DNA from 4 places in the Vibrio mangrovi genome. Region 4 is predicted to be linked to each of the others. Evidence: predicted binding sites of a transcription regulator. Region 4 holds the regulator's gene; each other region holds the start of a gene.
The links. Region 4 encodes PurR, which represses purine synthesis genes. Its sites were predicted from a motif close to TNANGNAAACGTTTNCNTNA; they were not measured.

Region 1: the regulator PurR is predicted to act here: its motif matches at 4,952-4,971, upstream of OCU74_RS04135 (NCS2 family permease).
Region 2: the regulator PurR is predicted to act here: its motif matches at 5,597-5,616, upstream of OCU74_RS09150 (phosphoribosylaminoimidazolesuccinocarboxamide synthase).
Region 3: the regulator PurR is predicted to act here: its motif matches at 2,954-2,973, upstream of purL (phosphoribosylformylglycinamidine synthase).

What each region holds. Positions count from the first base shown of each region.
Region 1 is NZ_AP024883.1:931,283-938,930, reverse strand. It holds gene OCU74_RS04160 (glutamate-5-semialdehyde dehydrogenase) at 1-37, opposite strand, end outside; gene proB (glutamate 5-kinase) at 52-1,191, opposite strand; gene crl (sigma factor-binding protein Crl) at 1,306-1,698, opposite strand; gene frsA (esterase FrsA) at 1,784-3,028, opposite strand; gene gpt (xanthine phosphoribosyltransferase) at 3,137-3,601, opposite strand; gene OCU74_RS04135 (NCS2 family permease) at 3,640-4,932, opposite strand; gene OCU74_RS04130 (aminoacyl-histidine dipeptidase) at 5,699-7,180, shown strand; gene OCU74_RS04125 (ATP-dependent zinc protease family protein) at 7,534-7,648, shown strand, end outside.
Region 2 is NZ_AP024883.1:2,036,753-2,044,400, forward strand. It holds gene ydiJ (D-2-hydroxyglutarate dehydrogenase YdiJ) at 1-801, opposite strand, end outside; gene OCU74_RS09120 (DUF3334 family protein) at 985-1,707, shown strand; gene OCU74_RS09125 (DUF2786 domain-containing protein) at 1,885-2,568, shown strand; gene OCU74_RS09130 (OmpA family protein) at 2,665-3,315, shown strand; gene OCU74_RS09135 (J domain-containing protein) at 3,386-4,450, shown strand; gene OCU74_RS09140 (hypothetical protein) at 4,577-4,804, shown strand; gene OCU74_RS09145 (SulA-like leucine-rich domain-containing protein) at 5,100-5,498, shown strand; gene OCU74_RS09150 (phosphoribosylaminoimidazolesuccinocarboxamide synthase) at 5,749-6,858, shown strand; gene OCU74_RS09155 (hypothetical protein) at 6,922-7,299, opposite strand.
Region 3 is NZ_AP024883.1:2,585,761-2,593,408, forward strand. It holds gene purL (phosphoribosylformylglycinamidine synthase) at 1-2,812, opposite strand, end outside; gene mltF (membrane-bound lytic murein transglycosylase MltF) at 3,110-4,678, shown strand; gene OCU74_RS11540 (hypothetical protein) at 4,861-4,992, shown strand; gene tadA (tRNA adenosine(34) deaminase TadA) at 5,120-5,656, opposite strand; gene OCU74_RS11550 (LysR family transcriptional regulator) at 5,769-6,641, opposite strand; gene OCU74_RS11555 (S-(hydroxymethyl)glutathione dehydrogenase/class III alcohol dehydrogenase) at 6,779-7,648, shown strand, end outside.
Region 4 is NZ_AP024883.1:1,491,964-1,499,611, reverse strand. It holds gene mukB (chromosome partition protein MukB) at 1-11, opposite strand, end outside; gene mukE (chromosome partition protein MukE) at 8-748, opposite strand; gene mukF (chromosome partition protein MukF) at 726-2,069, opposite strand; gene cmoM (tRNA uridine 5-oxyacetic acid(34) methyltransferase CmoM) at 2,085-2,864, opposite strand; gene elyC (envelope biogenesis factor ElyC) at 2,952-3,782, shown strand; gene purR (HTH-type transcriptional repressor PurR) at 4,075-5,085, shown strand; cyclic di-GMP riboswitch class I at 5,238-5,324, shown strand; gene OCU74_RS06775 (TfoX/Sxy family DNA transformation protein) at 5,451-6,041, shown strand; gene glgA (glycogen synthase GlgA) at 6,176-7,633, opposite strand; gene glgC (glucose-1-phosphate adenylyltransferase) at 7,635-7,648, opposite strand, start outside.

The DNA.
Region 1 (7,648 bases), 560 kb from region 4:
CTTCTTTCGCTGCTTTTCCCATCAATGTTAAGTCCACGCTATACTTCCTTCTTATTCCTGAATGATGACCATATCATCTCTATGAATGACTTCGGAGCCATAGTCATGTCCCAGAATATCATGAATATCTTTACTATGTTTACCCTGGATCAGTTCTAAGTCCCGGCTGGAATATGAAGAGATTCCCCGGGCAACAATCTGTCCCGACTGATTCAGGATTCTTGCCACATCACCACGGGCAAAAGCACCACGAATACCGGTAATCCCTTTCGCCAGCAGACTGCTCCCTCTGGATACAACAGCCTTCACCGCCCCATCGTCAACGATGATATCACCTGATGCCGCCGGCCCTGCCAGAATCCAGCGTTTCCGGCTTTCCAGTGCTTCTTCCAATGGTAAAAAACGGGTTCCCTGCGGATGTTCGCTGAGAGAATCAGAAATGACATTCGGAGCCCGCCCGGAGGCGATAATCACTTCCATACCGGCACGACGGGCAATATCCGCAGCCTGCAACTTCGTTGCCATTCCTCCGGTTCCCAGCGTAGTACCACTTCCCCCGGCAATTTTTCTCAGCGTATCATCAATTTTTTTAACTTCCCGGATTAATTCGGCATTCGGATCTTTCCGGGGATCCGCGGTAAATAATCCTTTCTGATCCGTCAGGAGAAGCAACTTATCTGCACCACAAAGGATTCCAACCAAAGCAGACAGGTTGTCATTATCACCAACCTTAATTTCTACGGTTGCCACGGCATCATTCTCATTAACGATAGGAATAATATCGTTTTCAATCAGGGCATTCACTGTATCCCGGGCATTCAAAAAACGCTCCCGATCTTCCAGATCAGCCCGGGTCAGTAACATCTGGCCAATCTTGAGATCATAAATCGAAAACAGAGATTCCCAAGTCTGGATCAGTTGACTCTGCCCCACAGCAGCCAGAAGCTGCTTACTTGCAATCGTATTCGGTAGTGCCGGGTAGCCCAGATGCTCCCTTCCGGCAGCGATGGCTCCGGAAGAAACCAGGACAACGGCATGTCCCTGGCGTCTGAGTTCAGCACATTGCCGGACCAACTCAACCATCTGAGCCCGTTCAAGAGCCAATGTTCCGCCGGTCAGGACGCTGGTTCCCAACTTTATAATGACTGTTTTTGATTGTTGTTCTGTTTCAGGTTGCTCTGTCGTCATCATCAATACGATCTAAGTAGAAAATGAGAGACTATTTTTAGCAATCAAAAGACAAATTCACAAGCAGAAAAGGTGCAATCTGCACCTTTTTTGTCGGAATCAGAAAATGGACAGGAATTACTTGTCGACCAAAAGCGGATCACAAGTCGTCAATTCACACTGAAATTGTTCTTTCAGTAGTGTTTCAAGCTTTGAATGAAAAGCTTTCTGAGTTCGGTGTACTTCTTCCAGAGCTTGTGGCTGCGGATTTTCAGACACCCAGTTTCCGGCCAAATCAAATCGACCGATGGCATATTTCGCCTCAAATAACTGCTCACCCGGGTGCGACAGCTCCATCCACCACCCCCAAAATTCTCGGACTTCCGGAGATTTTTTGTCATTGACACAAACAGCCAGGCAATCAAACAGGTAAGTTCCACTCTGATATTTATCTTCTCTCAGATACGGACCTAATAATTTAAATGCAGCATTTAGCCGATGATATGTAGGTTCCTTACTCAATTCTGGCATCTCAGCACTCCCTTTTTTACAGAATTGCATTTCAAACAAAATATTCAACAAAGCACATATTTTGTAACTAAAATCATACTAAATGTCACTTAATCAGTTCATCTTCAAGCCAATTGATCGCTAAATCGAGGGCTTGCTCATATCCATGGAATAATGTCTTTGACTTAATCTCTTTTGATCTTCCTCTGGAACTAAAAAGCGCAACCAGTTGATTATCCGAATAAGGAGAGATCGGATCGCCTTCCAATCCCAGAGCCAGAATCGGTGTTTTTGTTTTTCTGTTGGCAAGAAATCCCTGAACTTTGAGTGACCATGCCCGTAACTGCATCGCTAAACTATCGATATCAACCACGTTTTTTCCTAACCGGGAAGCCAGAACATCAAGATACATTTTCGGCATCCGCTTTAATTTTTCAGGAGATGACAGAATGTCATGTACCGGCGCTCCCAGCGAGATGCAGGCTTTCACTTTGCTGGATTCAACAAATGAAAGGCGAATCATTGCGTTACCTCCGAAGCGGAAACCGATAAGTCCGACCCGGTGATGATCAACCCACGGCAAACCGGAAAGCTGATTCAGAACAGCCTGATGAAGTGCTGAAGTATCTTCGGTCAACGGCCACTGAGAATTGAATCCAATCGAAGGCATATCAACCGTCAGCATCGCAATATCCCTTTGTGCCAAATAGTCCCGGAACAAACGCCACATATCAGTTTGCAGACTATCCAACCCCGCAGTCACCATCACAACGGGTTGCGGATGTTCCGTATGAGAGAGATGCAGGTGTGCAACTATTTTCTTGTTTTGATACGGAAATTCCAGTTGCTTCACAACATAATGCGAAAGTTTCGCCGCTTCCGTATAAGCTGAATTGGCCATTGCCTGCGCTTGAATCGCAAGATTATCATTCTTTAAATGTGGGTATCCGGCAATACTAAAACACAAAGAAGCCGTAAACATTTTATCTGCCGCATCTTCTCCCTGAAGCTGACCGGATTCCTGCTGATAGCGCATTCCCAGCTTATTCCATTCGTAAGCCCAGTTGCCCCTCCGGTACCCCATCACTGTATCCAGCCATTCATCAACCGTTCTCGAATGGGCTGAAGAAGCGATTCGGGCCAGAATCTCTTCCTGATCGACCGGATCGATTCCCTGCCATGCCCACTGCATTCTTCTTAACGTCCGATACCAGGCACCTTCAATTTTCTGGGATACAAACGCCTGACTACTTGGCATATACCGGGTCAGAGCAGAAGTTTCTTTCGCCTGCTTATGATTGGCAAACAATCGTTCAGAAAGATTTTGGCTATTGTTTCTTGTTTTAGGCATAACTTGGGACCATTTCGGGCAACACTGTATATTAATCAAAAAAAAATGGTCCATAAAAGGACCACTTTCTCAATTTACATCAATTTACATCAATTCATACGAAAAGATTCATTTCAGCTTACGATTAACTGGCTCAACATAAGATAGTACAGTATCCCATGGTTGTTCAATCCATGTATCCTGAGGCACATCAACGACGTACTCGTCGACTAAGTCTTTGCCTGCCGGTTTGGCACATACTGTTACCAGTTTGGCTTTCGGATACAATTCACGAATTTTACGTGCCGTATCTCCACTGTCGACCAAATCATCGATGATGAGATAACCTTCACCATCATGCTCCGGTGCTTTAAGAACACTCATATCGCGCTGGTGGTCATGGTCATAGCTGGAAATACAGATGGTATCCACATAGCGGATACCCAATTCACGAGCAAGAATCGCTGCCGGAACGAGTCCGCCCCGACTCACACCAATCAATCCCTTCCATTGCTCTGCGGGCATCTGGCGCTCAGCAAGCTGGCGGCAATACATCTGCATGTTATCCCATGTAATCAGGAATTTTTTGCTCATTGTTTTCTATCCAAATTTTTATCTAAAATCTAAAGTCGTTATCCTGCGATATATTTTACAACAAAAATCGCAGCCATCACCCATACGCTCAGTGATACATTACGAGCCCGACCACTCAGCAGTTTAATCACAGCATACGAGATAAAACCTAAAGAGATACCTTCTGCAATTGAAGATGTGAGAGGCATCATCAAACAAGTCACTACGACAGGTGCTGCTTCCGTCAAATCCCGCCAGTCGATACTGACCAATCCGGACAACATCAGAATAGAAACGTAGAGAAGCGCACCAGCGGTTGCATACGCAGGAATCATTCCGGCCAGAGGAGCAAAAAACAGAGCGAACAGGAACAGAACACCGACAACGACAGCCGTCAGACCGGTACGTCCACCAGTAGCAACACCGGCCGCACTCTCGATATAAGAAGTTGTATTTGATGTACCAAACAACGCACCAACTGCTGTTGCCGAGGAATCAGCCAGCAGTGCGCGGTTCAAACGAGGAATCTTGCCATCTTCACCGATAAGATCAGCCTTCTGGGCAACGCCAACTAATGTACCGGCTGTATCAAACAGATCGACAAACAGAAAGGCAAAAACCACTGAGATCATGCCGACATCCAGTAATGCAGAAAAATCCAGTTGTAAAAATGTCGGGGCAATACTTGGTGGCATAGAGACCAGATTACCGGCCCATTTAACATCACCCAAAATCAGACCAATGGCACTAATCACCAGAATTGCGATCATCACACCACCTCTGACGTTACGGTAAACTAAGGCGATGGTCAGAAAGAAACCTAAAGCGCCCAGCACACACTGAAGTGACGTCATATTTCCAAGTGAAACAAGCGTGGCCGGATTATCAACAATGATGCCGGCATTCTTTAGCGCGATGAAAGCAAGGAACAACCCGATACCAGCTGAGATTCCAGTCCTTAAGGACATAGGAATCGAGTTAATAATCCACTCCCGTATTTTAAACAGGCTCAGCAGAATAAACAACACGCCGGAAGCAAATACCGCAGCCAAAGCAACCTGCCAGGTGTAACCCAGACCAAGAACAACAGTATATGTGAAGAAAGCGTTCAGCCCCATTCCCGGAGCAAGAGCAATCGGATAGTTTGCAATGAAGCCCATGATAAAACATCCGACGGCAGCAGCCAGACATGTTGCAACAAAAACTGCCCCACGATCCATTCCCGTATCGGATAAAATCGCCGGATTGACAAAGATAATATAAGCCATGGTCAGAAAAGTCGTAATTCCCGCAATGACTTCTGTTCGCATGGTTGTACCATGTTCACTCAGTTTAAATAGCTTCTCGAGCATGATGGATCCTGTATAGATTTCAAGTAAACGGTTGCGTAAACGATTGGGGGGCGATTATAGAGACTAAACCCGGCAAATTCTAGCTCAATTCACATAAAAACTGACCTGATAGTCAACTTTATGAAACCCTGTAAATATTCGGTCTTACACCGCAGGAGCAACCGGAGACCACCTTCTATCCTTTCTCATCAAAAAGGATAACAGACCGAAAAATAAAAAAACGCCACTTCATATGAAGTGGCGATGGAAAGGGGTCAAAATCTTCCAATAATAAATTAGGGGTGAACAAAAAATGTCCGAGCTGCAAGTTCCTATTTCGATCTAACTCAACAACAAGGCCATTAGATCAGCATGGCCTGACAGAACTTCCCTCATGTCCCCCATCAATCCACTCAGGGGAAATACCAAATTCGGGCAGCTCCATAAATCGATCAAATCAGAAGCGTTGCAAACGGCTCAAAATATACCATAAAGAAAATTTATTACAATATACATGTGACAAAAATCAAATAAAATCCATTACAAAGCATTTTTAATTGAGTTTTAGGTAATTAAATTACAAAAATAACTTTATCAATTGAAACTTTATTCCATAAATGTCTACATTTAATTTCAACTTGTTTAATATGTTATTTGTGAAAATACCTACGGACATGCTACCCCCATGATGACGAGGGTGATATTCTTCTTCTATCTACTGGTGCACATCGTCTTGCGCATCAATCAAGCTTAACTTATTTATCACTTCGGGGAACAGGAGTCTTCAGTGTCTGAATTCCAATCTGAAATTAGCAATCTTTCACCACATCTCGTTTGGAGCTTTTTCGATAAAATATGTTCTATCCCACACCCTTCATATCATGAAGAGGCGCTAGCCCGGTACATTATCGATTGGGCTCAGTCTCAACAACTTGATGTCCGGCGGGATCCAACTGGAAATATCTTCATCAAAAAACCGGCAACGCCGGGAATGGAGAGCAGAAAGGGCGTTGTACTACAGGCTCATCTTGATATGGTCCCACAGAAAAATGAAGAGACGGAGCACGACTTTGCGAATGATCCAATTCGTCCTTACATTGACGGAGAGTGGGTCACAGCTCAGGGAACAACCCTTGGTGCAGACAATGGCATCGGCATGGCAACCTGTCTTGCTGTTCTGGCGTCTGACAATATCCAGCATGGTCCATTAGAAGTTCTGCTGACCATTAATGAAGAAGCCGGAATGACCGGAGCATTTGGCCTGGAAGCCGGTTACCTTGAGGGAGAAATCCTGCTCAATACGGATTCTGAGCAGGAAGGAGAAGTCTATGTCGGATGCGCAGGGGGAATCAACGGTCTGCTGGCTTTTGACATCCAACGGAGTGAAGTACCGGAAAACCATGTTGTCCGGAAACTACAACTGAAAGGCCTGAAAGGCGGGCATTCAGGCTGTGACATCCATCTGGGCAGAGGAAATGCAAACAAGCTGCTAGCCCGGTTCCTGGCACAAAATGCTGAATCACTCGCACTTCATCTGATTGATTTTCAGGGAGGAACACTCCGAAACGCAATCCCCCGGGAAGGTTCGGTCACTTTATCTCTTCCGAAAGAGAATACCTCTCAACTTTCTGAAGCCTTTCAACACTTCACGGATACGATTTGCCGGGAACTCGAGCAAACCGAGGGCAACATTGTAACTGAACTCCATGACATCACGCTGGATCATGAAAAACATCAAATCTTTGATCAATCGACACAGCAGCGTTTTATCGCAACTCTCAATGCTTGTCCCAATGGCGTGATCCGCATGAGTGATGATTTCCCCGGGGTTGTTGAAACATCACTGAATTTGGGCGTTGTAGAAACAGAAGACTCGAGAGTCTCGATCCTGAGCCTGATTCGTTCTCTGATTGATTCTGGCCGTCAGCAGGTTGAAAGCAGCCTGACCTCTATCGCAGAACTGGCAAATGCCAAAGTCGATTTCTATGATGCTTATCCGGGCTGGAAGCCAGACACTAATTCGGTCATTATGGCGATATTCAGAGAGCAGTATGAAAAGATCTACGGATATAAACCAAACATTATGGTCATTCACGCCGGACTCGAATGCGGATTATTCAAGCAACCCTATCCGGATATGGATATGGTATCGTTCGGACCGACAATCAAATTCCCTCATTCTCCGGACGAAAAAGTACAAATCAGTACAGTGCAACAGTTCTGGGAACAGATGATCGTTATGCTGAAACATATTCCTGAGAAAAACTAACCTCTAGCTCTAGTAGCGGAAGTACAACACTTCCGCTACTGTCTTAAAACTCAGAATACTGCATCGAATCACATCTCCTTGCCCCTCTGAAAATTCAGATCATGTACTTAATAAGCCATTCCCCCCATAATCATCATTATTATTTATCGTGACGGACAATTTTTTTGTTCGCTCAATCCCGAAACTACTGGTAGTGTTCCTCCAGGCAAAGCCAATTCTGGTTAAAACTTGAGCAATCTTCTGTATGTCACGATATCTTCGGACTATGATTTCCGAGGGGAAATCCTATTGCAGAAGCCGACTGCCCAGAGCCTCCCCTATCGATTCACCTTCATTAATCGAAGAACACAAAGATGAAAGAAAAAATAATTGTTGGCTGGAGAGAAACTCTCAGTCTTCCGGCTTTGGGTATTAAATCCATCAATGCCAAAATCGATACTGGTGCAAAAACATCCTGTCTGCACGCAT
Region 2 (7,648 bases), 540 kb from region 4:
GGTAATAAATGCCAGCGAACCTTCAGCACCACATAAAACCCGGGTCAGGCTAAATGTATCATTGGTATTATCCAGCGCGTTTTTCAGGTCATAACCGGTTAAGAAACGGTTCAGCGGTGGAAATTTTTCCAGAATCTGAGTGCGTTTTTCACGACAGACCGATTCGGTTACAGTCAGCGCTCTGGCTGCATAGGTATTACTCTCCGGCAAACCGGCAGACAAGTCAGTTTCCAGAATAGAGCCGTCAACAAACACTGCCTGCAGTGACAAAACATGATCAGAGGTTTTCCCGTATTTCAGCGACCCCTGCCCGGAAGCATCCGTGTTAATCATGCCTCCCAGTGTTGCCCGGTTACTGGTGGAAAGATCGGGAGAAAAGAAATAACCATAAGGTCTGACAGCATCATTCAGTTGATCTTTAATCACACCGGCCTGAACACGAACCCATCCTTCTTCCGGGTTAATTTCCAGTATCTTGTTCATATGGCGGGACAAATCAACAACGATACCTTTAGTCAGTGATTGTCCGTTAGTCCCGGTGCCACCGCCCCGGGCCGAAAAAGTAACACTCTCATAAACGGGTTTAGCACTAATCTGACCGATCAGCGCAACATCTTCAGTCGTCTTCGGGTGGATGACTGCTTGCGGTAACTGCTGATAAACACTATTGTCTGTAGATACAGCAAGACGGCTTGAATAGTGTGTTTCTATATCACCGGAAAAACCGTAAGTTTCGAGTTCTTGTAAAAATTGAGATATGACGGGATCGACATCGGATTGATGGTGAAGTCTCGGTAACATTTGCTTCCTGTCCGTACGACGCTGACTTCAGTGCAGCGCTGGGTTAATACTTTTTTGTTCTTGATCTTTGAGTCAGGTCACTTTACAACATTTATAGAGGTGATTAAAACAGAATCTCAGTGCAAGAATAGGAAAAGGCATGGTGTTGTGCCTTGTTGTTTAAATGTTTTGATGGACAATCATATGAAAAAAAGTCAAGTAGTCACCACAGAAGATATTCTGCTGATGCTGTGCCAGTCTGTTTCCAAGGTGCTTACGACAGCGACAGCCTCCCAGATCACTTACTCTGCCATGGTCCAGAAAATTAACAAAACTGCTTTAAAACCTGATTTCGGTTGTTTTGTTCTTTTTGACGGCGGTTTTACCGGACTGGTTGTGATTAATTTCAATGCAAAAGCTGCACTGGAAATCTACAGTAACTACATGCGTAATATGGGAATGCCGGAAGAAGAACTGGCTGTATTACATACTTCTGATGAAGTCGGTGATGTATTAGGTGAGCTGATGAACCAGCTTGTGGGCGACTTTACCAACAAAGTTCGTAAAGAACTACAAACCAACATTACCCAGAACCAGCCTAAAATGTTATCACTGAACAAACAGGTTCTTCTTTCCGTGGATACAAATCTGGATCGTCCTCAGGCACGCCGGGTCACATTCTCCACTGAGAAAAACAATATTTTCTATCTTGAACTGGCAATGGACAAAACTGAGTTTATTCAGTTAGAAGAATTTGAAGTCTCCGAAGATGAAAACCCGGATGACATTCTCGAATCAGCCTGGCAACAATCTGCGGCTTCCACAAAAACCAAGTCCTCTGACAACGGCACTCAGAACAAAAGTGATAATCAGCAGGATGTCAGTTCTAATGCAGCAGCAGACCTGCTGGACCAACTCGGTCTGTAAACCCTTCACATCCGAGTGTTGGCCGTTGAGCCAACACTCTTCCCGCTCAGTGTCTCCCTCTCAGAAACAATGAGAATTGGTTAGCCAGTTTCTGATGACCACCTTTTCATTTTCTGCAAGAAAAGTTAGAATAGCTGACTTTGCTTTACGCGCTCAACTCCCTACACTTTCAGGTCAATGAATAAACAAAAAGCCCTTAAAAAAATAGCCAAATGCCTGGAGCTTGGTAACTCAGCCAATGTGAACGAGGCAGCAAGTGCCATCAAAATGGCACATAGCCTGATGTTAAAATATGGTCTGCACAAAGACGATATTGAATTCATCAAAATGGGGAAAACCCAGTCCTCTCATTTGTTACCTGCTCAGATCAGCAGCAATCTGCTCCGGATTATCCGGGGGATTAATACCAAATTTGGTGTTGAAGCTGTTTTACTGAACCATAAGGGTCTGAAAAGAGCCGAATTTATCGGTGAGGCCGATCGCGCTATTTTTGCTGCTTTTGCTTTTGATGTGATCTACCGGGAAATGAATGAGCAAACAGGCCAGTTCCGCAACAGCTTTGCCGGTAGCGGCACTTCTACACAGGAAGTATCTCGTCGGGTGAATTCTTTCGTCTCCGGCTGGATCGAAGGCGCACTGGAAAAATTGCCGGATATTACCCCGGATCAGGACTCAGCGGACAAAATCAACAGCTATATTGACCGGGAATTCCAGAATATTGATCGGGAAACATTTAAGAAACAATTGAAGGAAGCGATGAAGAATTTGACGGAAGATTACGAAACCGGATTGAAAAAAGGCCGTAAAATTTCTGTCAATAGACCCATTGATGGTGCACAAGCACCAAAATTATTGAAATAATTTGGGCGAATTATTGTCTACAATTTTATAGATAATTTTGATTCATGATATGAGAATAACAATTAAGGGAGTATCTCAGTGAAACGATCCATCATCATGCTTTCTCTCCTCACCCTTCTGGCCGGATGTGAAGCAACACAAAGACAGAATGCAACCACAGGTGAAACCGAAACCAACTCAGCAACCAAAGGGGCAATTATCGGCGCGATTTCCGGCATAGCTGTCGGCCTTGCAACCGGTGATAACGCCAGAGAACGCCGACAACATGCATTAGTCGGTGCTGCCGGAGGTGCCGCTATCGGTGGCGGTGTTGGCTATTACTTTGACAAACAAGAAGCAGCTCTGCGTCGTTCACTGTTGAACTCCGGAGTTCAGGTCGAACGTGTCGGAGAACACCAGCTTCGTCTGCGAATGGAAAATGGTATCGGTTTTAACACCAATGACTATCATCTTAACTCATCGATTCACAACACTTTAAATGGCGTTGCTAAAATTCTGGTGGAATACCCGGAAACCAGTTTAGTCGTTGAAGGTCATACCGACAGCACCGGCAGCGATCGCACCAACCAGATTTTATCGGAAAAACGGGCTGAATCTGTACGTCAGTATCTGATATCTCAGGGCGTTGCCACCGGCAGAGCAATTGCACGGGGCATTGGCGAACGCCAGCCGCTGTGCTCTAATAGCACAGTGCAGGGAAGACAGTGCAACAGACGGGTTGAAATACAAATCCTGCCACTGAAATAACATCTATCATTCCGGATAACCGCATCTCTGTGTTGTCCGGAATGTTGCTTCTCAGGTATCAGGAGTCCGATTGAGATTATTGCTGACATGTCTGCTGTTTATCCTCACCTCTGCTCATGCAGCCGACATCAACACCCTACGGAAACAAGCCATTCAACGCGATAAAAACGCGCAATACGAACTTGCCTTGCGTTATCAGCAGGGTCAGGACGTTAAGTCCGATCCCAAACAATCCTTTTACTGGATGGAGCAAGCCGCAGAAAATGGTCATACTAAAGCACTCTCTGTAGTTGCAGACGCTTATCTGAACGGTACGAATGGTGTTACACCGGACACAACACAAGCCATCTACTGGCTGACCCGTCAGGCCACGCTCGGTGATACTGCAGCCCAGTTTAAACTGGGACAACTCTACGAAAAAGTCACTGACCTGCCGGGTGAAGAGCAGGCTCTGCTCTGGTACAGAATTGCTTCAGCGACCAACCCACAGGCAGAACAACGCTATAGCCTGTTACTCGAACAGCAATTCAACCGCCGCAGAGCCAGAGAAATTTCCCAGAGAAAAGCTCTCGAACAGGCGCAAACAGATCAGCCAGACGAGATTCAGGCAAATAGAAATTCCAGTGAAGATGTTTTTTCTCAGATCGAATATGTACTGAGCGGTGGTATTCTGATACTGGCTCTCGCTTTCCTCCTGACAGGTTCAACCTGTCTGAGACTCAGAAAACAACTCCGGGAAATGGAAAGTTTATCGACTCCCCAGCCTTCATCACCTCCGGAACCACTCACTTTTCAGCCCGGAACAACTCCAGGACAACAACAGAAGATCAAACAGCAGGAACAAACTATCCGTAAACAGAAACAACAGCTATCTGTGCTGTTTCAGGAGCTCAAACGTCTGCAACAGACAAAAGCCCAGCCTCAGCCAGTTCAGACACAAGGCATTGATTTGGCCTGTGCCCTGTTCGGCTTCTCTGCTACCGAAATACCTGATATCAGGCAGATCAAACTGCGTTATAAGCAACTGAGTAAAATCTATCATCCAGATATGAAAGGAAGTGAAGAGGAAATGAAACGTCTGAATCAGGCACTGAAACTACTGCTATCACATAGTAATCAGGCCAGGCCAGAATAATTTCTGAATACCATATTCTCACCAAAACCAACGAGTGACACATAGAGTTCATATAACATCAACCAATATGTCATTATTCAGCTTCATCATCGCTCCGGTAACTTGATGACAAAACCGGAGGACGGTATGTTAGAAGCAATCACTATCAATCCCCTGTGCACAACAGAAGGCATATGCGACTGGTGCAAGCGCTCAGCCCTGCTGACACCGCATCATTATCTGGATGGAAAAACCCATCACTCCTGTCAGGAATGTCATGCATTCGCAACGCTTGATGTCCGGCTTTATAATATCGGCGAAAAAGCCGAGCAGGAAAGACGTAATGCCCGACAACGGCTGGAAATCCAGCTCTGAATCACTCGCGTTGCATCATTTCCAAATCTTCTCCAGCCGGTATTTCACCAATTATTTTCCTCATGACTCAAGGCTTAGTGTCATAGCAAAGCCTGCTTTCACGTGCTTTTCTTCATCGTCTGATCCACATATTTTCTAATCCGTTTTCTGACTTATGTTCGCATCAGCGAACAAAAAATATTTAACAATGGGATCCATATAACAGAAAAGTACAAAATAACGACAATTTTTGCTTGATCAGTACCTGAACATAAAATACTGTATATATAAACAGTACGTATAAGAGGACAGTATTATGCGTTTAGCGAACGATTTCATCTACTCATCAGGGATTCATCACTACTCCGGTGACAACGCTGCACAACAGTATGCAATGAAAACGTCTCTTTATGATCGTCTGGCACTACTGTCCCAACAACAACAGTGGATTCTGGTCACTTCTGAGTCTCACCGTCCGGATTTGAGGTCGCTTGTCTCACATAAAATTCCGGGCCATAAAGTTGTACAACTCAGATCTTCCCGTACCATGGATGAATACCACGTAATTCGCAAAGCAATTCTGTCAGGAAATGCCAGTGCAATAGTGGCTTCTCAGCGACTCACTGAACAAGAACAAACATTGCTGACGCAACTGGGCAGGCAGAATCATTGTGAAGTTTTTTTCATTGCAGATCCCAGTCGTGACTACCACTGAAACTCACAATATTGCATAAAATACGAGCATTGCTCTATCAATTCCCCCTCTTCCCCCTGAGGGGATCTTTTATGGGTTTCCGAAAAATTATCCACCCTAAAAGCAAACGTTTGCTTTTTCTCTGGCAGTGAAAAATAGTTCTGGTATGATGCGCTCAGAAATCTGATATCCCGTAGTATCTGTCAATGTGTTTCTGGCAAGCGGGTATATCTGTCAGTTGAACCGATTATTTTTAGATAGGAATGTCTGAATGAGCCTCGCAGATCAAATTCTCGCCGTCAATGACGACCTCCCCATTCGTACCAGCAAACCTGTTCACAGTGGAAAAGTTCGTTCCGTTTACTGGTTAACCGAAGAAGACAGCCGTCGCCTGATTCAGGAAAAGGGTTACAATGTCGCAGCAGATGCCCCTCTGGCAATTATGGTAATCAGCGACCGGATATCCGCATTCGACTGTATCTGGCATGCTGAAGGTGGTGTCGGAGGTGTACCGGGGAAAGGTGCTGCACTCAACGCAATTTCCAATCACTGGTTCAGACTGTTCCGTCAGCATGGTCTGGCAGACAGCCATATTCTCGATATTCCTCATCCCTTTGTCTGGATCGTTCAGAAGGCCAGACCGGTAAAAATTGAAGCCATCTGCCGTAGTTATATTACTGGGTCGATGTGGCGAGCCTATGAAAAAGGTGAACGGGAATTTTGCGGTATTCAGCTTCCCGAAGGTCTGAAAAAAGACAAACAACTTCCAGAACTGCTGATCACACCATCAACGAAAGGAATACTGAAAGGAATTCCCGGTGTACCTGAAGCTGATGACGTCAATATCAGCCGGCAGAATATTGAAGACAACTATACCGCATTTAACTTCAGTGCCCCGGAAGATATCGGTTTATATGAGAAATTACTCAAAGAAGGATTTGATGTGATCAGTCAGGCTCTGGCTGATATTGGTCAGATCTTTGTCGATACTAAATTCGAATTTGGCTATGTCACCGATGCTCAGGGCAAAGAGAAGCTGATTTACATGGATGAAGTCGGCACACCTGATTCATCCAGAATCTGGGATGCACAACAATATGCCGCAGGAAATATTGTTGAAAACTCCAAAGAAGGTTTCCGCCAGTTTCTGCTCAATTACTTCCCTGACCCGGATATTCTGCTGAATAAAGAACGGATGCCAGAACGGGAAGCATTAGCCAGAGACAATGCTTTGCCTCTGAAAGCCTTACAGGATATTTCTGAAACTTACACTGGAATTGCCGAGAAAATTACCGGTCAGCCAGTGCACCTCAGTCAGAACCCGAAACAGGAAATCATGGATATCCTTGACCGGGAATATGGCCTGATTCAGAACTCATAATCACCTGACTTTAAGGCGGTTATTACAGAAATGTTCTAACCGCCAGTAGCAAAGAGCGGCGATTCACCATTCAATCAGAAGCTCATCTTCCTGAGTAACCTGTATCGTATGGCAACCGATCGATTCAATAGCCTCTAGCTGTTGGTAATCCAGCGGATAAGGCATCATCACTTTTAGAACATCAATCCCTTCAGCTTTTGCCAGCTTTGATAATATCATCAGATTTTCTTCATCACTGCGCCCCAGTGACAAATTTTGCAGTGCTTTCTTCCACAAACGTTCATCCGGTGCCAATCTCTGACACATCGTTTCTGACGATTCATCATGAGGGGAATGCTCTATATGAAAAAAGGCTTCAAACAAAGTCCATTTCTTATGACATGAGACATCCAGAAACGCCGTGTAGTCAAATACACCGCTGACTCGGGTTGGTTGATCCATTTCGTCCCCCACGAAAGTGAAAACAACATATGCACACTATTGTCTTACATTCCGGTTATAGCAACATAATATAAAAAAATGGTCTTTTATGACCGAAAATCCCCTCTCTATCGCTCTATCAGACTCAGAGTAATAACAAATATTGAACAAATATTTACCTTATTTATGTGAATAATTCATATTTCGTTTAACAAATAAACTTAAGTCCATTCAGTTAAAACCACATATCGGTAAATCAGCTTCAAAAAATTCCGTTATTGACCTTCGAGAATGCGGTAACCGTCAAATTGCCTCTATTTACAACTGACAGGAGTATCCGTAAAATTTGCTCCGGTTCCCTTCATCATCC
Region 3 (7,648 bases), 1.1 Mb from region 4:
CCTGCTCGCGAACCTGAACCACTGCACCCAGTTCTTCGTTGAAAAGTGCGGCCAACGAATCACTGCCCAAAGCGGCAATATCAACATTCACACCACAGTGGCCGGCAAAAGCCATTTCAGCCAGTGTGACAAACAGACCACCGTCTCCTTTATCATGGTAAGCCAACAATTTGTTGGTACGAACCAATGTCTGAATCGCTTCAAAAAAGCCTTTCAGTTGCGCAGCGTCATCGACATCAGCCGGTTGATCACCCAACTGTTTGTAGACCTGAGCCAGTGCGGTTGCACCAAGACGGTTCTTTCCATTCCCCAAATCAATCGCAATCAGACGAGTGTCGCCCAAGTCCGTGCGCAATTGCGGCGTCACAGTCTTGCGAACATCATCAACCCGGGCAAATGCGGTAATAATCAGCGACAACGGAGAAGTCACTTCTTTCTGCTCACCGTTTTCCTCATTCCACTTGGTTTTCATCGACATTGAGTCTTTACCAACCGGAATTGTCAGCCCCAGCGCAGGACACAACTCTTCACCGACCGCTTTAACCGCTTCATACAACCCGGCATCTTCGCCCGGGTGACCTGCCGGAGACATCCAGTTGGCTGACAGTTTAATGTGTTTCAGGTCTCCGATATCTGTTGCTGCAATATTAGTCAGAGACTCAGCAACAGCCAGACGGGCTGATGCTGCAAAATCAAGCAGAGCCACCGGAGTACGCTCGCCCATCGACATCGCTTCACCACAATAGGTGTCGAAACTAGCCGTAGTCACGGCACAGTTAGCAACAGGAATCTGCCATGGACCAACCATCTGGTCGCGGGCAACCATACCGGTTACGGAGCGATCCCCGATGGTAATCAGGAAGGTTTTTTCAGCTACGGCTGGCAAACGAAGCACCCGATCAACAGCTTCGTTTAACTCAATACCACTGCGATCCAGTGCCGGACTCTGTGCTTTCAGTGTCGTGGCTTCACGATGCATCTTCGGCGGTTTACCCAACAGAATGTCCATCGGCATATCGATTGGGGTATTGTCGAAATGGGAATCTTCCAACGTCAGATGACGTTCTTCGGTTGCCACACCGACAACAGCATAAGGGGCTCGTTCACGGCGGCAAATCGCATCAAAAGCTTCCATATGCTCAGGCGCGACAGCCAGAACATAACGCTCCTGAGATTCATTACACCAGATCTCCAGCGGACTCATTCCCGGTTCATCGTTCGGAACATCCCGCAGCTGGAATTTACCGCCACGTTCACCATCGTTAACCAGTTCAGGCAGAGCATTCGAAATACCACCGGCACCGACATCATGGATAAACGCAATCGGGTTGTCTTCTCCCAGTTGCCAGCAACGGTCAATCACTTCCTGACAACGGCGTTCCATTTCAGGGTTTTCACGCTGTACAGATGCAAAATCCAGATCTTCGGCAGACTGACCGGAGGCCATAGAAGAAGCAGCGCCGCCGCCCAGGCCGATATTCATTGCCGGACCACCCAGAACAATCAGGCTCGCACCTACCGGAATTTCTTTCTTCTGAATGTGCTCTTCGCGAATATTCCCCATCCCGCCGGCAATCATAATCGGTTTATGATAACCACGGATTTCTTCACCGGCATGAGAAGTCACTTTCTCTTCGTAGGTACGGAAATACCCCAACAGATTCGGACGACCAAATTCGTTGTTAAATGCAGCACCACCCAGAGGCCCTTCAATCATAATATCCAGCGCATTCACAATACGTCCCGGCTTACCGAAGTCGGTTTCCCAGGGTTGCTCGAAATGAGGAATACGCAGGTTAGAAACCGTGAATCCAACCAGACCTGCTTTTGGCTTACCGCCAATCCCGGTAGCGCCTTCATCACGAATTTCACCGCCACTACCAGTTGAAGCGCCCGGCCATGGAGAAATCGCAGTCGGGTGGTTGTGGGTTTCCACCTTCATCAGGATATGTGCATTCTCGGTGTGATAGTTGTACTGGCGCGTTTTCGGATCCGGGAAGAAGCGGCCGACTGGAGAACCGGTCATAACTGCGGCATTGTCTTTATAGGCCGACAAAACATAATCCGGTGTAGTTTCATAGGTGTTCTTGATCATCTTAAACAGGGATTTTTCCTGTTGAACACCATCAATTGTCCAGTCAGCGTTGAAAATCTTGTGACGACAGTGCTCAGAGTTCGCCTGTGCAAACATCATCAGCTCAATATCGTTCGGATTACGGCCTAGTCGGGTGAAATTCTCAACCAGATAATCAATCTCATCTTCGGCCAGAGCCAGCCCCAGAGATACATTTGCCTCTTCCAGTGCTTTACGGCCACCGGCAAGTACATCAACGGCAGTCATCGGTGCCGGAGTTGCACTCTGAAACAGTTGAGCGACTGATTCAACATCAGCAAAGACACTTTCCATCATCCGGTCATGGAGTAATCCCTGCAATACCGCGTGCTGAGCATCCGTCAGTGCCACAGAAGATTCAATATAGTAGGCAGTTCCCCGCTCAAGGCGTTTCACTTTTTCCAGACCGCAATTGTGTGCGATATCGGTCGATTTCGATGACCATGGTGAAATGGTTCCCGGACGCGGAGTAACCAGCAACAACAAACCTTCCGGCTGATGCTCTTCAATTGTCGGGCCATAGGTCAGCAGTTTTTCTAGCTTCTCGACTTCCTGATGATCCAAATCGGCGGTCAGGTCAGCAAAGTGCATAAATTCTGCGTAAATGCCGGTCACTGGTAAACTTTGCTCACGGCATCGTTCAAGGAGTTTGTTCACCCGAAATTCAGAAAGCGCTGGGGAGCCACGGAAAATTCTCATGTGCTTAGGTCTCTGTTGCTGTTAATTAAGGTAATATTGGAATAAATTCAAACAATTAAACTAAAACCGCTTTAATTTATACCAATTTTACCTCTGTTGTGCGGGCGCATTATAAATGAATTATTTTTGTGATGTAACACCAAACGCAACCGTTTGCGTCATTTTTTTCATGAATTTTGAAATCTCTCGCCTCTGGATCATTTCTGACTGTACAGTTTACCATTTCACGCATCAAAAAGTTGCGATTCAGCGGTGCTTTGATATAAAAGCAACATGAAGAGAAGAGATAAGCTGTACATGATCCGGATATTCCAACGTCAAACCCTGATAATCCTTGCTTTAACGTCCATAACAGCACTGCTCAGCGGTTGCCAGATTGACTCAAAACCTAAAAGCGAACTAGACCAGATCCGGGAACGGGGGGTTTTGCGCGTCGGTACAGTCAATAATCAGCTCTCCTATTTTATCGGTCCGGAAGGCCCTTCAGGGATGGATTATGAACTGGCCCGGGAGTTTGCCAATGAATTGGGCGTCAAGCTGGAAATGAGGCCGGTCTACCGGGTTTCATCTCTGTTTCCGGCACTGAAAAAGGGTGAAGTCGATATTGTTGCAGCAGGTCAGATCCAAACCGCCCAGCGAGTACAGTCTTTCCGGCCCGGACCAGCTTACTATTATGTCAGCCAGCAGGTTGTCTATCGGCAGGGACAATGGCATCCCCGCAACATGCAGCAGTTGATCCAGAAACAGAAAGACTTATCGGGACTTGCACCACAAGTACAGGTTTTAAACGTTGTTGATGATTCTCACTTTGAGCAGACACTTGTCCGGCTCAAAAGAAAATATCCGGACTTTTTGTATCAGATAGAGCCGGATTCAGATGTTCACGATTTGCTCAGAAAAGTTTCTCAGGGTGAATTGATGTTTACCATCGCCGACTCTGTGGAAGTTTCTCTGGCCCAGCGAATCTACCCGGATTTAGCAACCGCATTTGAAATCACGGACGATCAGCCAATCTCCTGGTTTATCCGTCGCTCGGATGATGAAAGCCTTTATGCCCTGATGATTGAATTTTTCGGTAATCAGAAACAATCCGGCACCATAGCCTCACTCGAAGAAAAGTATATCGGCCATGTCGGTACTTTTGATTATGTTGATACCCGGGCGTTTATCCGGGCATTAGACAGCCGGCTCCCGAAATGGACACCACTATTCCGGAAATATGCAGGAGAGTTCGACTGGCGCCTGATTGCTGCCCTGTCATATCAGGAATCTCACTGGAACCCCAGAGCTAAATCCCCGACCGGCGTTCGCGGGATGATGATGCTGACACTGGCGACTGCCAAATCTGTCGGCATTACCAACCGGCTTAATCCGGAGCAATCCATTCAGGGTGGCGTCAAATATCTCCGGCGCATGATCAGCCGGGTGCCGGATTCCATTCCCGATCATGAAAAAATCTGGTTTGCGCTGGCCTCTTACAATATGGGTTACGGACATATGATGGATGCCCGCGATCTGACCAGAGTTCAGGGAGGAGATCCGGATGCCTGGGGAGATGTTAAAGATCGTTTGCCGTTACTGAGAAAACGCCGCTATTTCAGTCAGACCCGTTATGGTTACGCCCGGGGAGACGAAGCGCTGGCTTATGTAGAAAATATTCGTCGTTACTATCAAAGTATGATTGGCCATATTGATACGACAAGTACAGCAGATAACAGCGGTATTGGTATCGACGATCTGACCGTGATTCCGGCCATGATTGCCGATTCCGATGACGATACAGAGTTAGATACTTCCGCTCAGAACATTGAATCTGGTGAAGATTTACCCACAGTCTCTGAAACCGCACCGGCAGCAACGCATTAACGTCATTCAGGACTTGATTTTTCTTATGGAAACCCTTACATATTGAGTATGCCCGACGTTCGTCGGGTTCATCTTCCAGTCATAATACAACTGTAAAAGATAATCGTCTGCCCTCTGAAGTCTATCTGTCAGGGGGAAATTGTACTGACTATTCATTGGTATTTTTGAAAGGAGGTTAATCCATGCTGAGAAAACGTACAAAGTCAAAACATCTATGGCGAACCACAGCAGCGATTCACCGGAAACGTAAACTCGCAAATAATAAAAAGAAAATTTTTGCCCGCCACCGGGCGTTTACCCATCAGACTGCATGAGTAAATGCATCTGAATAGAGTTCCGAAATGGAATTCTGAAATAACCACAGATGTCTCCTTCCCAGCATAAAAAAGAAGGAGACTAAAATTCTCCCCTTTCCATCTGCCCAAATTTTCTCCAACCGAGCTATTCACTGGTCGTTTCAGACTGATTTCCACCATCGGTCTGCTGCTGACGCTTCGCCTCTTTAATCTCCTGTCTGCGACGCCGGAAAAACTGCTGTAACTGCTCACGACACTCAGACTCAAGCAACCCCTTTTCAATCTGGGCGTAATGATAGGCAGCTTCACTTTCAAACAGGTTCAGGACTGTACCAGCAGCACCGGCTTTCAAATCCGGTGCGCCAAACACAATACGCCTGACCCGACTGTGTAATAAAGCCCCGGCACACATCGGACAGGGCTCCAGAGTTACATATAGTGTCGTGTCTACCAGCCGATAGTTTTCCACGACCTGTCCGGCTTTCCGTAACACCTGAATTTCAGCATGCGCGGTTGCATCATGGGTAATAATCGAACGATTCCATCCTTCAGCAATAATCTGACCATCTCTGACCAGCACAGCTCCGACCGGGACTTCTCCTTCCAGCTCTGCCTGATGTGCCAGTTGCATCGCTCTGCGCATGAACTGCTCATCTTCGGCAGAGAAATTTTGCGTCTGCATGGATCCTCTATTTATCCGAACACCACCACTCACATCATTATACCCGAATCTTTTCAGGATGTTCCGCTCATTAATTCCGAGAGATCCTTCGGACTATTTGTCAGTTAATACATCATAAAGCCAATGCCTCATAAAGATAGTCAGCCAGTAAACGGACTTTCGGTGAGATATGCCGATTCTGAGGGTACAACGCCCAGACTCCTTCCCGGTCATCCCGATAGCGGGTCAGCACTTCAACCAATTGACCAGAAGCAAGATAAGGCTCAACGTAGTAGTCCGGTAACTGAGCCAGTCCCATCCCTCTCAAAGCTGCATCCAGCAGAACAACCCCACTGTTACACCGCATCCGCCCCCGGATTCCCAGAGAGCGGGCATGATGGTGATCTTTGAAACGCCAGTGGTCATTCGTGCCAACCAGACACTGATGTTTGGATAACTCAGAAAGTGTATAGGGTTCTCCATACTGAGCCAGATATTCTGGCGCAGCACAGACATGCAGGCATCTGGGACGCAGTTTTCTGGCCACGAAGCTGGAATCATGCAGCTGTCCCAGCCGAATCGCCAGATCGACCCCATTTTCGATCAGATCCAACTGTTGATTAGTCAGCACCAGTTCCAGCTCCAGTTTTGGATACTGCTGTAAGAAATCATGCAGCAACGGAGAGATTTTCTGTTCCCCATAAGTCACCGGGGCGGTGACTTTCAACCGTCCAATCGGTACCTGCTGCATTTGTGTCACGGTCCGTTCGGCGTGTTCCAGCCCTTCAATCAACTGCTTACATTGCTGATAGTAAATCTGTCCGGCTTCGGTCAACGACACCTTCCGGGTCGTACGTAACAGTAGTTTAATCGCCAGCCGTTCCTCCAGCGCCGCCACCCGACGGCTGACATTCGCCACCGAAGTGGTTAATTTCTGGGCCGCTTTGGTAAAACTTTCCGTCTCAGCAACCGCGACGAATTCGCTGACACCATCCCATATTGCCATTGCTCATTATTACTCTGGTGTAAAAGTTATTCTCTTTTTTACTCGATTATCAAATATAAGAAAAGAACTATACTCGGATTCACCGTGATTTATCACACGATATACCCAAGTCATCTCACAGACAGGAAAGGAAGAAAATGTCAGAGCAGAAATTTATCAAGTCCAAGGCCGCCGTTGCCTGGGGACCAAATCAACCACTCAGCATTGAAGAAGTCGACGTTATGTATCCTAAAGCCGGAGAAGTTCTGGTCCGTATCGTCGCTTCCGGTGTCTGTCATACTGATGCATTTACACTATCCGGTGAAGATCCGGAAGGTATATTCCCATCGATTCTCGGTCACGAAGGCGGTGGTATTGTTGAAATGGTCGGAGAAGGCGTCACCAGCGTTGAAGTCGGTGATCACGTCATTCCACTTTATACCGCAGAGTGTGGCAAATGTAAGTTCTGTACTTCAGGAAAAACCAACCTTTGTCAGGCAGTCCGTGAAACTCAGGGCAAAGGTCTGATGCCCGACGGAACAACCCGTTTTTACAAAGACGGCAAGCCAATCTACCACTATATGGGCTGTTCTACTTTCTCCGAATATACCGTTTTACCGGAAATCTCTCTGGCAAAAGTCAACAAAGCTGCACCTCTGGAAGAAGTTTGCCTACTGGGATGTGGTGTAACCACCGGTATGGGTGCCGTGATGAATACGGCCAAAGTTCAGAAAGGTGACACCGTCGCAATTTTCGGTCTGGGCGGCATTGGTCTGTCTGCCGTTATCGGCGCCAAAATGGTCGGCGCCAGCCGAATCATTGGTATCGATATCAACGAGAAGAAATTCGAACTGGCTCAGCAGCTGGGTGCGACTGAATGTATCAACCCGAAAAACTTCGACAAGCCAATTCAGGAAGTAATCGTTGAGATGACCGACGGAGGTGTGGACTTCTCATTTGAGTGTATCGGTAATGTGAACGTCATGCGTCAGGCTCTGGAGTGCTGCCATAAAGGATGGGGCGAATCC
Region 4 (7,648 bases):
CTTTCAATCATGCTTCACCTTCAAATCCTGTTAATACATCTGATGCGGTATCTTCTTGCTCATCCTCATCAGTAATGACTTCCGTCGTTTCCACAGCCAGCTCTTGCCGGCCGGGAACCACAGCTTCGCCGTCACGAATCAGCCTCAGTTGCGCTTCCCGCATATCATCACCGAGACGAACATCGGCCCCGAAGCGGAATACCGCTTCTGTAATCCGGAATTTTTCACTCTCACCCAGAACGACAAGCATTCCCATCCGGCGTAATTTCCGCAGAGAGGTTCTGACCTTCTCAAACAGTTTTTCCCGATCCAGATCAGAACCACCCGCCCGGAAAGTAACCAGGCGCATCAGTTTTTTCTCGTCGACCAGCGTCAGTAACTCTTCATACAGTTCCTGATGAGTAAAAATACCTTCATGTGCCAGGCGCTCGGGACTGAGATACAGAAAACAAAGCACCTTTCCGACCAGCATATCCAGTTCGGAAAGCACGCTACGGTTAATCAGGGATGTAGAACGTGGTCTCAGATAAAAGAATCCCTCGGGAGCACGAACCAGTTCAGTATTATAGCGCTGGTAGAACTGGGCCAGCTCAGTTTCAAAGTCCGACAAAAACGTGTGATTATCCATATCCTCACCGGAAACATGCCTTCCGGCACGTAATTGACTATCCAGCGCAGGGAACAGTGGATTAGAAAGTGCTTTCACCAGCTTCTCTGGCATATATTCATTCATATCTGTCGATGACATTTGCTTGTACCTTTGCACCAAACTCATTGATTGCCTGCCAGTCTGGCTGAACCGCCTGATAATCGGATGCCGAATATCCCAGACGAACGGCCTGATCGACCACAATTCTGGCTAAATCAAAATGGTGTGTTCTTGGATGTTCTGTGAGGTAATTCTTTAAGACCATGCCCAGATCTATCGGAGCTCCCTGAGCTTTATGCACACTCAGCATCTCGCCTATGCGTTCTGCCAGTGCATCGTTAACCTGCTGAAATTCTTCATATTCAACATCAGCGGGGATTTGTCCGGTCACTTCATCGTCCCGGAGAATCAGAGCTTCATCCCGCATGTCCATGAAACGGTCTGCATCAGCGAAGGTAAGAAACCAGGGGGCCTCAGAATAGTCATTCATTGATTGGCGTAAGCGCTGACTGAATGCTCTGTTCTGGTCCATATCAATTGCTGTCCGGATAAACTTATGGACATGGCGATCATAGCCAATCCATAAATCAATAGCCTGCTGTCCCCAACTGATAATCCGGTCCAGTTTGATCTGCAACTGAAACAATGTTTCTTCGATAAACTCTAGTTCAGACTCACCATAGACGCATTCCTGAATATCAAGAATCTGAGTCTGCATTTCATCACCGGCAGCCTGAAGTGTATCCTGCAACTCTTTTAGCGTTGATGATGTTTCTGACAGTAAAGACTCGCAATTCTGGATCGCATCACGCCAGTCTTTGTTCAATAACTGGGCAATCTGTTCTTTAATTTCTTGCTGCTGCTCGTCCATCACCCGCTGGTTCAGATCGATCTGATCAAAAATTTCTCCCACGGAGTATTTCAGAACGCCATACACATTCTTCTGCCAATGTGCCGCCGTACCACCTTTTTCCGCCGCTTCTTTCGCCTTCGCCATTTCATCGGCAACAATCGAAAGCTGGATCGACAGTTTCAGTTTGGAAAACTCCCGGTGGCGTAAATAATAATCAGTGATGCCAATAGCCAGCGGTGAAAGTCTGTAAATACTGGCACCATCGGTTACTTCACTGGTAAAACGACGGATGAGCCGCTGTTGAACCAGATCATTGATCGCATTATTCGCCCGGAAAGCAGAAGCTTCTCCGGTATCATCAAATAAACGGGTGACGATCGTAAAAGCATCATGCAATTCCCCTTCACCAAGTTCATCATCAAACCGATCCCGGCTTAACACCGCAACCGCAATCAAAAATGCGAGCCGTTCGGTATTCAGGTTGAGAGACAAGTCATGCTGCCTGACCCACCCAACCAATTCATCGATTGGTTGTACCTCGGCTTGTTGCGCCAATTCGTCTATCATTGTTTCCATCATTGTTTACTTTTTTCTGGCCCATACATGAATATAGCGGCCCAGAGATAAATAAGGCTCTTGCCGGCACAACTGCCTTTCAAGCGCCAGTACATCTTCTTCGCTGTATTCACCCATATTCTGGCGATTACCAATATAATCACTGAATGAGCGAATACCGCTTTTTCCCTCAATTCTGAACCCACACGCTTCTATCCATTGATAGACATCTTCCGGATTCAGGCCTTTTTGAGGTTGTAACTTAAATCGTTTACGGTATGGCATGCCATCCAACACATGGGGAATATTCCCGCATATGACATTTTTCAGAACTAATCCGTGATGATTGTAAAACATGATTGATGCAACACCACCCGTCCGGACCTGAGAAAGTAACTTTTCCAACGCAACTCTCGGTTCGGCCAGCCACTCCATCACGGCATGAAACATCAAAAAGTCGACTGGATCGGTGATATGTTGTTGCATATCCTGCACTGCAGCATGGACAAAGCGATACTGCGCAAGCAAACCATTTTTTTCAATATCAGCCTGCGCCAACTGCAACATTTCAGAAGAAAGATCACATAATGTCACCTGATGTCCCATCGCAGCCAGTCTCTGCGATAGCTGAGCCAGTCCTCCACCGGCATCCAGAACCGATAACGGGAACTGTTCCGGAGAAAATGTCATTAAGATATTCTGGATATCTTCCCATACAATTGTCTGACGGATCATACCTTTGTCAGAACCATATATATTTTTTGCAAATTTGTGGGCAATATCGTCGAAATTGCGATCTTCAGTCACTGTAGCTTGAGTTATGATAACTAATCGTGCTGCTATTCTGTCATAGGAATGGCAGGAATAAAGAGGATTATTTGTTTTTAATCTCAATTGCTGTTTTTTCGGACTATTTCTTATATGTTTGAGCTTAAAAAAATCATATCTGCATTCATGATGCCCCTTCCTGCCTTGCTAATCATCGGTTTTATCGGCCTGATGATGATCATGTTTTCAACCAAAAGGAAAACGGGCTGCCTGATTGTTCTTTTCTCCTACACCATGTTATTTCTGGCTTCCTTTCAGCCGGTATCTGATCGTCTGCTGGCCCCACTGGAGCGTCAGTACTCCGCTTTTCTGCCTGTTGAAGGCAGCATTGACTACATTATGGTTCTCGGCAGTAGTCATGTGGTCGATGACCAGCTTCCTCCGACCTCACAGCTCAGCCGTTCCGCACTCATGCGCCTGACCGAAGGAATACGGATCATGCGAATGTATCCTGGCTCCAGACTTATTCTTTCCGGATATGCCGGCGGAACCCGGTTCAGTCACGCACGAATGCTGGCGAAAGTAGCTCTATCTCTCGGTGTGGCCAAATCGGACATCGTACTACTGGAAACTGCCAAAGATACCTGGGAAGAAGCCCAGCAGGCAGCAAGCTTTGTCGGACCGAGAAAATTAGTGCTGGTCACCTCCGCAAGTCATATGAATCGTGCACTGCTTGAGTTTCGATCTGCAGGACTGAATCCGATTCCGGCTCCGACCAATTTTTTGTCTTATAGAAATATAGCTCAACCCTGGATAAAGTATGCCCCCAAAGCCATTTATCTGGAACAAACGGAAAAGTACTGGTACGAAACTCTGGGACAATTCTGGCATTATCTGAAGAACTGGGTCGCCAGCCAGGAAGCCACCGTATCTGAGCCATCACAGAGTGAGATGTAGCAGACATCACATGAGCCTGAATTTGTGTGTTCTAATCCTGAATGAGACGACATATTTCCTCATTTCGATTGCTATTACCCAAGCAGCAGTCTAAAATTCGCCGCTAAAGCGCAATAAATACCAGACAAAAACCGCTATAACCGGCGGTTTTTGTTCTTATATCCAATAACTCAGAATACGACTTTCACGAAAATTATTGGCTGAGCAGGATATAAAATCTTCATAATCAAACTTTCAATTGTAATTTGCTCCGGATTGCTGGACCTTCAGCATAGGCGACAGGACAATACCTATGGCTACGATAAAGGACGTTGCCCGCTTGGCGGGAGTTTCAACAACAACTGTTTCACATGTTATTAACAAAACCAGATTTGTGGCGGAAACGACTCAAGAAAAAGTCATGGAAGCTGTCAAAACTCTGAACTACGCTCCCAGTGCTGTGGCCCGAAGCCTGAAATGTAATTCAACCCGTACAATCGGGATGCTCGTGACCCAGTCAACCAACCCCTTTTTCTCTGAAGTCATCGATGGTGTTGAAAGTTACTGCTATCGTCAGGGTTATACTCTAATCCTCTGTAATACCGGTGGATTATACGAGAAGCAGCGTGATTATATCCGGATGCTGGCCGAAAAGCGTGTCGATGGTATGCTGGTAATGTGTTCAGACCTGACCGCTGAACTTCTGGAGATGCTGGAAGCCTATGATGATATTCCTAAAGTCATCATGGACTGGGGACCAGAAAGTTCACAGGCAGATAAAATCATCGATAACTCCGAAGAAGGTGGATACCTTGCAACCCGTTATCTCCTCGATAAAGGCCACCGGCATATTGCCTGCCTGAGTGGGCATCTATCCAAAGCAGCCTGTCAGGAACGTATTCAGGGCTTTCGCAGAGCCATGGCAGAAGCTAATCTGACACCAAATGAAGACTGGATACTGGAAGGAAATTTTGAATGTGACACGGCAGTACTGGCTGCCGACAAGATCATTGCAATGGATGAACAGCCAACTGCCGTATTCTGTTTCAATGACACCATGGCCTTAGGGCTCATGAGCCGGTTGCAGCAAAGAGGCATCAAAGTTCCTGAGGATATTTCCGTGATTGGTTATGACAACATCGAAATCTCCGAATACTTTTCTCCCCCATTGACGACTATTCACCAACCCAAACGCAGGGTTGGCAAAAATGCTTTTGAAATTCTATTGGAACGCATCAAAAATAAAGAACATGATCGCCGCACGTTTGAAATGCATCCTGAAATTGTAGAACGTGACACAGTTAAAGATTTAAATAAAATTTAACAAATAATTTACACCCATTGGAGGAAAGTCATTCCTCCAACCACTTTCTTTCTATTGATAACCTCCATTAATTGGACTAGAATCACATATTGTGTAATAGGTAGTCATGATGTCTATTCCACATTTTTTGATAACTCCTTAATGGAAAAGTGTCACGCACAGGGCAAACCATCTGAAAAGGTGGGACGCAAAGCCTCCGGCCTAAACCACGATAAGTGGTAGGTAGCGGGGTTACCGATGGCAAAAATGCATTTCATATTCGTCAATGATTTGACGTCTTATTAACATACTTTCTGCATTATTTTGCTAAATTCTCGGACCTGATTCTGGTGGCGTATTCGTTTAAATACACCGAGACGTAAAGCATGGACAAACCAATTCTTAAAGATTCAATGCGGCTTTTCGAACAGCTGGGACGTGTCAAATCTCGCTCAATGTTTGGCGGGTTTGGTATTTTTGTTGACGACATTATGTTCGCACTTGTCGTACAAGACAAACTACATATACGGGCAGACAGTTACTCACTTGAGACATTTAAGGCAAGAGGTTTCGAACCTTATGTGTACACAAAACGTGGCTTTCCTGTAGTTACCAAGTATTTCGCACTTCCTTCTGACTACTGGGACGACCTGAACACCATTCTCAGTATTGCTAAAGAAGCTTACCTGAATGCAAAAAATGAGAAAACTTCTCACGTAGAGACCAAGCCTCAACGGTTGAAAGATCTTCCTAACCTTCGTTTGGCAACAGAGCGTATGCTACGTAAAGCAGGAATCAATTCTGTTGAAGAGCTTCACCAGAGAGGGGCTCTTGGGGCATATAAAGCAATTCAGAGCTCTCATCCTTCAACTCAACCACCTCTGGAGCTTCTATGGGCACTGGAAGGCGCGATTGAAGGTAAACACTGGTCTGTTATTCCTCAGGCAAGACGTGATGAGTTAGCCGGACAGATTTAAATCAAAGTAAAACTGGCTATCGTATACCGAAACAAAAAGTATACAGAAACAACCCCATAGCCGAACCTAAAAATAAAGCACCGTTTCCGGTGCTTTATTTTTATCTGCATTCAATCCTGAACAAGAAAACCAACTCAGAATCCCATTAATGCCGCAGCATACATCCTTAGGTATTGCTGAGCAGAGTCTTCCCATCGGAAATCCTGCTGCATTGCCCGCTGCTGTACCGCCAGCATTTGCTCCGGATGTTGAAGACAAAACAATAGTGCACGTTGCATACAGATCAGTAAAGCCTCAGCACTGGGTTCTGAAAAGCCGAATCCTGTCGCTTTCTCCGGAAAACGATCACAGTCAAAAACCGTGTCTTTCAGACCACCGACTTCCCGGACAATCGGCAATGTACCATATGCCATACTATAAATCTGGTTCAATCCACATGCTTCAAATTCTGAAGGCATCAGGAAAAAATCAGCGCCGGCTTCAACCAAATGGGCGAAACGGTTACTGTAAGCATCAACAAAAGCAAATTTTTGTGATGATGCAACAGCAATCTGATGCAAACGATTTGCGATCTCCGGCTCTCCGGTACCAACAATCACCAGTTGTACATCATTGAGCAGGAAGCGTTCTAAAATCGGAAGCAGATAGTGAAAGCCTTTCTGATGCGTCAGACGACATACCATACCAAACATAGGGACATCTCTGGCCGGAAGCAACAGCTCATCCTGTAACTGGTGTTTACAGGTTGCCTTACCTTCCTTTAGAGACTCCGCTTCATCGGTATAATTGCGGGGAATATAACTGTCAGTCCGGGGATTCCATTCAGAATAATCACAACCGTTAATAATTCCGAACAAATCTTTGGCCCGGCGGACAAAATCATCAACCAGTCCATGCGCACCAAGTGGTGTCAGCAGCTCAGAAGCATAATGCGGACTAACGGCATTAATTTTATCTGCATAGGCGATACCTGCCCTCAGCATACTCACGTATCCATGACCATATTGCAGCGATTCCATACCACTTAAATGCAATTCAGGAATAATTTCCAATTCATCATAAGAGAAAATTCCTTTAAATAACGCATTGTGGATAGTTAATACACTTTTCATACGCTGGAAATACGCATCATTGGCATAACGGGTTTTCAACAGAAAAGGGACAAATCCCGTATGCCAGTCATTGGCATGAATGATATCCGGCTGAATTCCCAGTTTCGGTAAGACATCCAGCACCGCAGCAGAAAAAAATCCGAACCGTTCTCCATTATCGGCATAAGCCCGGTTATGCTCGGAATATAATTCCGGACGGTCAAAATATTTGTCACAATCAATCAGGTAAACTTCGATACCATCCAGTTCGGACTTACGTACCTGATAAGGTGTATGAGGCCAGTGAGAGAGTTCGGTTTCCAGAATAACATCCGCGCTGGTTTTATCCGGAACCAAACGATAACCGGGTAACACAATTCTCACCCGATGACCTAATGCATTCAGAGCAGAGGGAAGCGCTTTTGCTACATCGGCTAAACCACCACTCTTTACAATTCCTTGTACTTCTGAAACGGTAAACCATACATCGATTTGTTCCATTCTAGAATCCAACTT